3 regions of the Exiguobacterium sp. s36 genome follow, and region 1 is predicted to be linked to each of the others. Evidence: riboswitches for the same ligand, from Rfam matches in the RefSeq annotation. Region 1 holds a riboswitch; each other region holds the start of a gene.

Region 1 (3,276 bases):
ACAGACGAACACAGGAGGCCCAAAAATCACAGTCGTGACCGGGATGCTCCTCGGCGCCCTCGTCGGCGGCCTACTCGCCTTACTTAGCACGTCAAACCGTGAGAACACGAAACAATCGTTCTCGAGCGCGAAGTCATCGGTCGGCGGTCTCGTCGACACGGTCAAACAAGACCCGGCCGGAACGGCGTCACAAGTCATCGGTCAAGTGAAAGCAGCGACCGAGGTCATTCAAGACGTCGCGACCGACGTGCAAAACGTCTATGAAAAAGTCGCCGGTGAAGTCGACACGGTCAAACAAGACGTGAACAAAGTCGTCGGGACGGCACAAGAAGCGAAATCGGATTTACAATCGATTGGCGAGAAAGTCGTCGAAGCGAAAGATACGGCACTTGGCAAAGAGAACTCAACAACTGAAGACAAGCCGCAAGCCTAAAAAAAACGACCTTTCGAGTGAAAGGTCGTTTTTCTATGCTTATGCGAAACGTTTCGCGCCTTCTTCGAGCACTGCCGCTTTGTCCGTTTGCTCCCATGGGAGTTCAACGTCTGTACGACCGAAGTGGCCGTAAGCTGCTGTCTGCTTGTAGATTGGGCGACGAAGGTCGAGCATCTTGATGATGCCGGCCGGACGGAGGTCGAAGTTCTCACGAATGAGTTCGACGAGCTCAGTCTCGCTCAATTTGCCTGTGCCGAACGTATCAACCGCGATCGATACCGGGTGAGCAACACCGATTGCGTAAGCAAGTTGAACTTCTGCTTTGTCAGCAAGTCCCGCTGCAACGAGGTTTTTCGCCACGTAACGAGCTGCATACGCTGCTGAACGGTCAACTTTGGTAGGATCTTTACCTGAGAACGCGCCGCCGCCGTGACGAGCGTATCCACCGTACGTATCGACGATGATTTTGCGTCCTGTGAGACCTGCATCCCCTTGTGGTCCACCGATTACGAAGCGGCCAGTCGGGTTGATGAAGTATTTCGTGTCCGCGTCGATGAGTTCAGCCGGGATGACTGCATCGATGACGTGCTCTTTCAAATCAGCTTGGATTTGCTCGAGCGTGATGTCTTCCGCGTGTTGTGTCGAGATGACGATTGTGTCGATGCGAACTGGGTTGTTCGCTTCGTCGTATTCGACTGTCACTTGTGTCTTACCGTCTGGGCGAAGGTAAGCGAGCGTGCCGTTCTTACGAACTTCTGCCAAACGACGTGACAATTTGTGAGCGAGTGAAATCGGGAGCGGCATGAGTTCCGGCGTCTCTTTTGTTGCGTAACCGAACATGAGACCTTGGTCACCAGCACCGATTGCATCGATTTCTTCTTCAGTCATTTGTCCTTCACGAGCTTCGAGCGCTTGGTCAACACCTTGCGCGATGTCTACCGATTGCTCATCGATCGATGTGAGGACAGCACAAGTCTCTGCATCGAAACCATATTTCGCACGTGTGTAGCCGATCTCACGAACAGTTTCACGAACAACTTTCGGGATATCCACGTAAGTTGATGTTGTGATTTCACCTGCTACGAGCACGAGACCTGTTGTGACAGACGTCTCAGCCGCAACGCGGGCGTTTGGATCTTCAGCTAAAATTGCATCCAAAATCGCATCTGAGATTTGGTCACAAATTTTATCCGGATGTCCTTCCGTGACGGACTCCGAAGTGAAAAGTCGACGGTTCAAGTTTGCCATTTCGAAAAACCTCCTATAATAAAGGGTGATGTGTGGACGGTACTCGTTCCCCTTACGCGTTGCTTTGGGACGGTAATGAAAAAAACCTCTCGCCATGTTCAAATGGGAAAGGTTGAATCGTTCTTCCTTACCCTCTTATCGTTCGAAGCTTACGCTTCGCTTCAGGATAGCACCTTTTCCGAATAACAATGAAAACTCGGACGGTTGCTGGGCTTCGTAGGGCCTTGTTCCCTCCACCGCTCAGAATAAGAGTATCCGTTACGAAGACCATCATATAAATGACACCCCGTTCTGTCAAGCGTATCGACCGAATTCGTCAAACTTTTCACAAACGGTCAAATAGTTATGTTTGTGAAATATCAAACATTTTTTTGTCCGTTTTGGTTTTTGTACTATGACCTGATACAGAATATGTTAGAATGACAATGTAAGAAAGCGCTTACTTTAAAGGGTAAAAAATGCTTGTTTTTGATTAGTATGTCACATATAATAAAAACGTCATACTGATTAAACGCGGAAGTATGCGGATTTCATCCACATCTATTTAGGGGAAAGGTGGGATTCAGGATGGCGACAACGCTCCTGAAAATCGAAGAATTAATTAAAGGTGCCGACATGATGCGGAACTTGACGGTTCCAGAACTGGTGGAAGAAGCCATTCGCAACGGTGAGGGCGTACTGACGAAAGACGGGGCTTTATCGGTCAGTACTGGGAAATTCACAGGACGGTCACCGAAAGACAAATTCGTCGTGCAAGATGAAGTCAGCAATCATTTAGTAGACTGGGGTCCAGTCAACCAACCGATCGCGGAAGAGAAGTTCACCGCGCTACTCGACAAAGTGTTGACGCACCTCGAAACGAAAGACAAGCTCTATTATCTCGAGGCGTCTGCGGGGGCAGACGAGCACTATACGCTCCCGGTCCGTGCCATCACGGAATACGCGTGGCACAATTTGTTCGCCAAACAGTTGTTCTTGCGTGAATGGCCGACGAAAGGTGCCTTCGAGCCCTTCACGGTCATCTATGCACCTAGTTATAAGGCCGACCCAATCATCGACGGGACGAACTCCGAAACGTTCATTCTCGTCTCATTCGCCAAGCGGACCATTCTGATCGGGGGAACAGAATACGGCGGCGAGATTAAAAAATCGATTTTCTCGGTCATGAACTTCCTGTTGCCGGAACAACATGTGTTATCGATGCACTGCTCGGCGAACGTATCGGACGCCGGCGAGACGGCCCTTTTCTTCGGTCTATCGGGAACTGGGAAGACGACACTGTCGGCCGACCCGGAACGCCATTTGATTGGGGATGACGAGCACGGTTGGTCACCCGACGGCGTCTTCAATATCGAGGGCGGTTGCTACGCGAAGACGATCAATTTGTCGCGCGAGAACGAGCCGGAAATCTACGATGCCATCCGTTTCGGCTCATTGATTGAGAACGTCGTCTTAGACGAGAACCGGGCACCGGATTATAAGAATATCTCGCTCACCGAGAACACACGGGCCGCCTATCCGATTCAATTCATCGATAACGCGATGCTTCCGTCACGGGCCGGTCATCCGAACACGATCGTCTTCTTGACGGCCGA
Region 2 (3,276 bases), on a different contig from region 1:
CAATCCGCATACGTACCATTGTAGCGGACGTGGACGACCTGTGCAACGTTCTTATAACGGTGGGACGGGACGTGTCACGTGACGCTCGAACGCATAGGCGAGACGAATCAAGTCGCGTTCGGCATAGCTCGTCCCGGTGAACGATAGACCGAACGGGGCCCCGCTCGCCTTCAAGCGATACGGGATCGTGACGGTCGGATGGCCGGCTTTCGCCGCCATGTCATAATTGTGGTCATGCGGCAAGACGAGCGCATGAAGTTCCTGCTCGGCCAACAATCGGTCGATGCCGTCTGTCTTGGCGTGATAGACGTCGTCGAGGCGGCGCGTCAAATAGGCGTCCTCAATCAAGCGGCCCGATTGTTCGTTCGCTTTCTCGAACGTCTTCTGTCCATGCGGAATCGTCTCCGGATGACTGTTGTTCCAGTTAATCAAATCCGACAACGTCTCATACGGGAGCGTCGTCGAGGCGAGATACGCCTCGATTCCGAGCTTGAACTCATGGTACAGGATATCCCCTTGGTCGAGCCCTGCTTTCGTCGGCAGTTCGACGGTGACGATCTCGATGCCGCTCTGTTTCAGCAATGCGATCGCTTCGTCGTAGAGCACCTGCTCTTCTTCCGACAGATCGGTCTTGACGACACCGACACGCATCCCGACTGCTTGCCGCTCATCAAGACAAGTCCGGTAAGGCGGACCGGCCGGAAGATGCGTCGTCGCTGGGTCAGCTGGATCTTCCCCAACCATCGCCTCAAGGGCGAGCACCGCATCCCGGAGTGTCCGTGCCATCGGGCCGGCCGTGTCTTGCGACCGGGAGATCGGGATGATGCCGCTGCGGCTAATCAACCCGACGGTCGGTTTGATGCCAACGATTCCGTTATGGACGCTCGGGTGAATAATCGAGCCGCTCGTCTCGCTGCCGACGGCAAGCAACGTCAAGTTGGCCGCGACCGCTGACGCCGAACCTGAACTCGACCCTCCGACATCGAGCTTGTCCCCATATGGATTGAGCGTCTGGCCACCGACCCCACTCCAGCCGTTCGGCATGCCCTCGGTCAAAAAGTTGGCCCATTCGGACAAGTTCGCTTTCCCGAGGATGATGGCCCCGCTCGCGCGCAAGCTTTGGACGAGATGGGCGTCCCGGCCGGCGAAGTGATGCGCGAGGGCGACGGCCCCGGCCGTCGTCTTCATCAATCCCGCCGTCTCAACATTGTCTTTGATCAGCACCGGGATGCCGAGCAACGGTAATCGCTCACCTCGTCGAAACGCCCGGTCGGCCGCCTCGGCCTCGAACAAGGCGTCCGGGTTCACTTGAATGACCGCTCTCAGCTTATCGTTCAACTTGGCGATTCGAGTCAAATAATAGGCCGTCACGTCACGTGCCGTGAACGTTCCTTCTTTATATCCGCGATGGGCGGTCTCTATATCGAGTTCGAAACATGTGTTTGGTTCAGTCATATAGATTCCTCCTTTGGTCACTCGATGGTATTCGCTATCGCCACATGATTTCCTGTTTTCGTTCGCCAACGAATATGTAACTTGGTACACTGAAAGAAAAGGGAGGTTACTATGAACCGTTCGTACGTACTCGTCTTATTGTCCGTCTTTGCCTTGTTCTTCTTACAGCTATATGCCGGGGACGCTCCGTATACGCTACCGCTCTCCATCGTCCTCGTCATCTTGATTCTCGGCACCACCTTGGTCCAACTTCGACGCAAACCAAACCGTTGACGCCGCTTCAAATCTGATGGTATGATGCTCTCACCAACTACATATCGATATCTCGAGTGAACGAGAGACCTGGCTCTATGACTTCACAGCAACCTGCTTCGGCAAGGTGCTACTTCCAGCAAGGCAGTTTGCCTTGGCCGATATGACAGAGCGCTCATGTCGATGACATGAGCGCTTTTTTTTTGGAAATTGATCGAGGGGGAATTACTAATGGAAAAAGCAACATTCGCAGGCGGCTGTTTTTGGTGCATGGTGACGCCGTTCGAGGAACAACCTGGCATCGAGTCAATCGTATCCGGTTATACGGGAGGTCACGTCGATGACCCGACGTATGAACAAGTGAAAACAGGGACGACGGGACACTATGAGGTCGTCGAGATCACGTTCGACCCGACGCTATTCGCTTATGAGCGACTGCTCGAACTGTATTGGATTCAGACCGATCCGACCGATGACGGCGGCCAGTTCCAAGACCGCGGTAGCCAATATGCGCCGGCCATCTTCTATCATACGGAAGACCAACGCGTGAAAGCAGAACAGAGTCGCGACGCGCTCGCGGCGAGCGGACGCTTCAAACAGCCGATTGTCACGAAGATTCTACCGGCCGACACGTTCTATCCGGCCGAGGAATATCATCAAGACTTCCATAAAAAAAATCCGGCCCACTATAAAGAGGACCGGAAGAAATCTGGGCGCGACGCATTCATCGAGCAAGCCTGGTAAACAAAAGACGGGTCGTCTGACCCGTCTTTTTAGCTCTTGGCAATCCCGAGCATGAATCCGGCCACGACGATGAGCCCGATTCCCATAAAGACGAAGACCCGTTCTTTCGTCGTCTTCTCTTCTTTCAATAGATAAATCCCGCCGAGCGTCGCCACGACGACGTTCAATTGGGACAAGGCGAACGACGTCGCGATGCCGACCTCACCGCTTGACACGAACAGCCCGAAGTTCCCGATCCCCCAAGCGAGACCGGCCAAAATGTTTTTGAACGTCTTCGGGTCGAACTTCTTCACATCTTTCTCACGCAGGCTGAACAATAGCGCCGCGATGAACATCCCGACCGATTGCGGCAAGATGGCCGTGATGCCGTCGACCTCGAAATAGTTCGTCAGGACGGCATACGTCACATAACCGATACTCGACACGAGCAGGACGAGCAAACCTTTCTTCAAGGCGCCGCTGCTATCGCCATCTTTTTGTTGTTGGTATGACGTCAGTGCCGCCCCGATGATAATCAACACGAGCGCAGAAAAGCCGAGCCACAACTCGGTCGTCGTCTTCCAATCGCCGAGCACGATGACCCCGAACAACGACGTCCCGACGAGTTGCATCCCAGTGCTGATCGGCATCGCTTTCGATACACTTAAAATTTGGAACGACTGGAACTGTAAATATTGCCCGAGTGCCCAGAACACACCAGAGATGAAGCCGGTCACGATTGCGAGCGTCGTGAACTCCGGATTGAAGACGAGTGCGATGATGACCGCCATCACCATCGCCCCAATCGTCGTCCCGATTAACTGTTGAATCGGCTTGCCGCCGACT
Region 3 (3,276 bases), on a different contig from region 1:
GAACGACAAGTTTACGAGCGTCCCGTGCGTGCTCAATTCTTCGACGACCTCTTTCGGGACATCGAGGTTCGTCTTCAAGAACTTGCGCGTCGTCGCATGTTGCGGGTCCGAGAACACGTCGAGCACGTCCCCTTCCTCGATGATCTGTCCTGCCTCGATGACCGCGACCCGGTCACAGATGCGCTCGATGACTTCCATCTCGTGGGTAATCAGGAAGATCGTCAGTCCAAGCTCGCGGTTGATATCGAGCAAAAGGTCGAGAATCGACTCGGTCGTCTCCGGATCGAGCGCGCTCGTCGCCTCGTCGCTGAGCAGGATGTCCGGCTCATGTGCGAGGGCGCGGGCGATGGCGACACGTTGTTTTTGCCCTCCTGAAAGTTGTTCAGGATAATGTGTCCGATGGTCGGTCAATCCGACGATGTCGAGGTATTTGTCGACACGATTCCGGATTGTCTGTTTATCAAGTCCTTCAAGACGGAGCGGGATGGCGACGTTCTCTTCGACGGTCGCCGTCTTCAGCAGGTTGTAATGTTGGAAAATCATCCCGATTCGATGACGCAACTTCGAGAGGCCGCGCTTGTCGAGCTTCGTGATGTCCTGTCCCTCGATCTCGACCTGACCCGACGTCGGTCGTTCGAGTAGATTGATCATGCGGATGAGCGTGCTCTTCCCGGCACCGCTTCGGCCGATGATACCGAAGATTTCGCCTTTCTCAATCGTTAACGAGACATCGTCGAGTGCGGTGACGGCACCTTTATTCACAGTGAACGTCTTTGTGATTTCTTTAAGTGCGATCATAGATCCTCCTTAAAACGCCGGGACGATTGAGCCGTTGAACGTCTCTTCGATGAACGTCCGAACTTCGTCCGAGTGGTAGTACGATTTGAGTGTCGCGACGACTTCATCATCCTTGTTGTCGGTACGGACGACGACGTAGTTCGGATACGGGTTGTCGACCGTGTCTTCATGGAACAAGGCGTCCTCGTTGATCGACAGGCCGGCACCCATCGCGAAGTTCGTGTTGATGGCAGCGAGTGCGACTTCCGGGAGCTGGGTCGGGAGCTGCGACGCCTCGAGTTCGATGAATTCAAGGTTGAGCGGGTTCTCGGCGATGTCACGTTTTGTCGCCTTGTCTGTCAATCCTTCTTTGAGCGTGATGAGTCCCGCTGTCTCATAGAGACGGAGCGCGCGTAGCTCGTTCGCCGGGTCGTTCGGGACGGCGACCTTGTCACCTTCTTTCAAGTCCTCGATGTCGGTCAATTTCTCTGAGTAGAGACCCATCGGGAAAGCGACGGTCTTGAACACGTCGTCGATTTTATAGCCTTTATCGGACTTTTGCAGTTCTAGGAATGAGAGCGTCTGATAACTGTTCACGTCGAGGCTACCCTCGGCGAGCGCCGTGTTCGGCGTATTATAGTCGTTGAACACTTTGATATCGAGTTCGAGGCCGTCTTCGGCCGCGAGTTCTTTCACTTTCTCGGCGATCTGTTGGTGCGGCCCGCCCGTGACGCCGATCGTGAGCGACTCCGTGCTGAGCGCCTCACTCGCGTCTGATTGTCCGCATGCTGAGAGCGCGATGGCGGCGAGTAGTGATGTTCCTGCGAGTACTGTTTTCTGTTTGATGTTCATGTATGTTCCTCCTCCAAAATGAAAGCCCGCTACTCATTCAGAGTGGCGGGCACGACAAGTCAAAGTCGGACACGCTCATCTCCCAGACGATTTCGTCTGTTGGAATTAGCACCATGATCATTACGATCTGGTTGCCGGGTTTCACAGGGCCAGTCCCTCCACCACTCTTGATAAGCAATCGGTCTATTAAGTTGTTATCATCTTACTTTTAATTGGTTTAATTGTAAATAGATAATTGTAAATTTTCAAAAATTATTTTCAAAAAATCTTTGTCGAGCGGGGCAGGCAACTGTTGCAGCTCGGTCTCCGTCATAACGGAGTCGACGAGAACTGGGATGTCACCCGGTCTGACACCGAGCGTCTCGAGCGTCGTCGGGGCACCGAATCGCTTCAACCAAGCCTCTAAGTACGGCGCATCGGCCGAGCCCCGCAACCGCTCTTGGACGATCAGGCCGAAGCCGACCTTGTCCCCATGCAAGAAGGCGTGCGTCGAGTCGAATCGGCTCAAGGCGTTATGGACCGCATGCCCCACGGCGACCCGTGTCCCGGCGTCACCAAATCCTCCGACGGCACCGCCGATCGCGAGCACATGATCGATTGCGAAGCGCACGTCGTCGCTATATGACTTGAAGGCATGTTCGCTCAAGTCGAGTTCGACGAGTCGTCCACACTGTTCGGCCAAGGCGAGCCCGGTGTTGACGCCGGCATCAATCGAGCTGTCCCCGCTCAAATAGCGTGCCTCGTAAAACTTCGCGACCGTGTCGATGACACCGGCCCGGAAGTACTCGTATGGGGAGCGTCTCATGACGCGCGAGTCGACGATGACCCGCTCGATGACGACGCGAAACAGGTCATAACGGTCGTAGCTCCCATCCTCCTGATAGACGACGCTGAGCGGCGTGAACGCGGCACAGTTCGAGGCAAGCGTCGGGATGACGATCAGCGGGACGCTCTGTTGATAGGCGACAAGTTTGGCCGTGTCGACGAGTTTGCCACCCCCGATGGCGATCAACACATCGGCGTCAAGCGGTTTGAGCCGTTCGACTTCGGCGTCCGTGCACTCCCCGCCGAACGCTATCGCCGGATAGTCGACGATGTCAGGATAGACGGCGCGCACGACGCCATAGCCGTTCTGACCGTGCAGGACGTGGGCCCGGCGACCGGCAATCAAGTCATCGAGACGTTCGAGCGCGTCATCGGCGTGATCATATTCAAGAACGGCCTGACGAATCATGCGCGCACCTCCTCGTAGGCGGCGAACAACCGCTCGATCCGTTCGACGGCCTCATCGATCTTCGGTTCCGGTGAGACGAGACCGAAGCGGACGTAGCCGTTCCCTTCCGAGCCGAAGAAGTAGCCCGGGGTGACGGCGACACCGGCTTCATGCAGCAGTTTCCGCGAGAACGACTTGGCATCACCCTCAGGCACTTTCGCCCAGACGAAGAACGAGCCTTCCGGCGGTTCGACGGCCCAGCCGGCCCGGTTCAACCCGTCGATCAGGCGATCACGCCGTGCCTCGTACAGTCGTGCCAAGTCATCGCGAATGGTACGGGGCGCCTCGAGCGCAGCGACAGCCGCCGCCTGGATGGCCGAGAACACGCTGACGTGGACGTGGTCCTGATACGTGTTGATCGCCTCGATAATGTC

The links. A riboswitch is a leader RNA that binds a small molecule or an ion and turns the genes downstream of it on or off. The one in region 1 is predicted to bind S-adenosylmethionine.
Region 2: it holds a riboswitch for S-adenosylmethionine, as region 1 does, so the genes downstream of both, msrA (peptide-methionine (S)-S-oxide reductase MsrA) here and metK (methionine adenosyltransferase) in region 1, are expected to answer to the same signal.
Region 3: it holds a riboswitch for S-adenosylmethionine, as region 1 does, so the genes downstream of both, KNP95_RS13880 (MetQ/NlpA family ABC transporter substrate-binding protein) here and metK (methionine adenosyltransferase) in region 1, are expected to answer to the same signal.

What each region holds. Positions count from the first base shown of each region.
Region 1 covers NZ_JACSLW010000001.1:373,505-376,780, forward strand. The annotation lists gene KNP95_RS01900 (hypothetical protein) at 1-433, shown strand, start outside; gene metK (methionine adenosyltransferase) at 473-1,681, opposite strand; SAM riboswitch class I at 1,814-1,933, opposite strand; gene pckA (phosphoenolpyruvate carboxykinase (ATP)) at 2,249-3,276, shown strand, end outside.
Region 2 covers NZ_JACSLW010000008.1:1,461-4,736, reverse strand. The annotation lists gene KNP95_RS13625 (amidase family protein) at 52-1,455, opposite strand; gene KNP95_RS13620 (hypothetical protein) at 1,567-1,728, shown strand; SAM riboswitch class I at 1,773-1,874, shown strand; gene msrA (peptide-methionine (S)-S-oxide reductase MsrA) at 1,939-2,451, shown strand; gene KNP95_RS13610 (GRP family sugar transporter) at 2,481-3,276, opposite strand, start outside.
Region 3 covers NZ_JACSLW010000008.1:50,706-53,981, reverse strand. The annotation lists gene KNP95_RS13885 (methionine ABC transporter ATP-binding protein) at 1-798, opposite strand, end outside; gene KNP95_RS13880 (MetQ/NlpA family ABC transporter substrate-binding protein) at 808-1,629, opposite strand; SAM riboswitch class I at 1,702-1,806, opposite strand; gene KNP95_RS13875 (iron-containing alcohol dehydrogenase family protein) at 1,847-2,863, opposite strand; gene KNP95_RS13870 (aminotransferase class I/II-fold pyridoxal phosphate-dependent enzyme) at 2,860-3,276, opposite strand, start outside.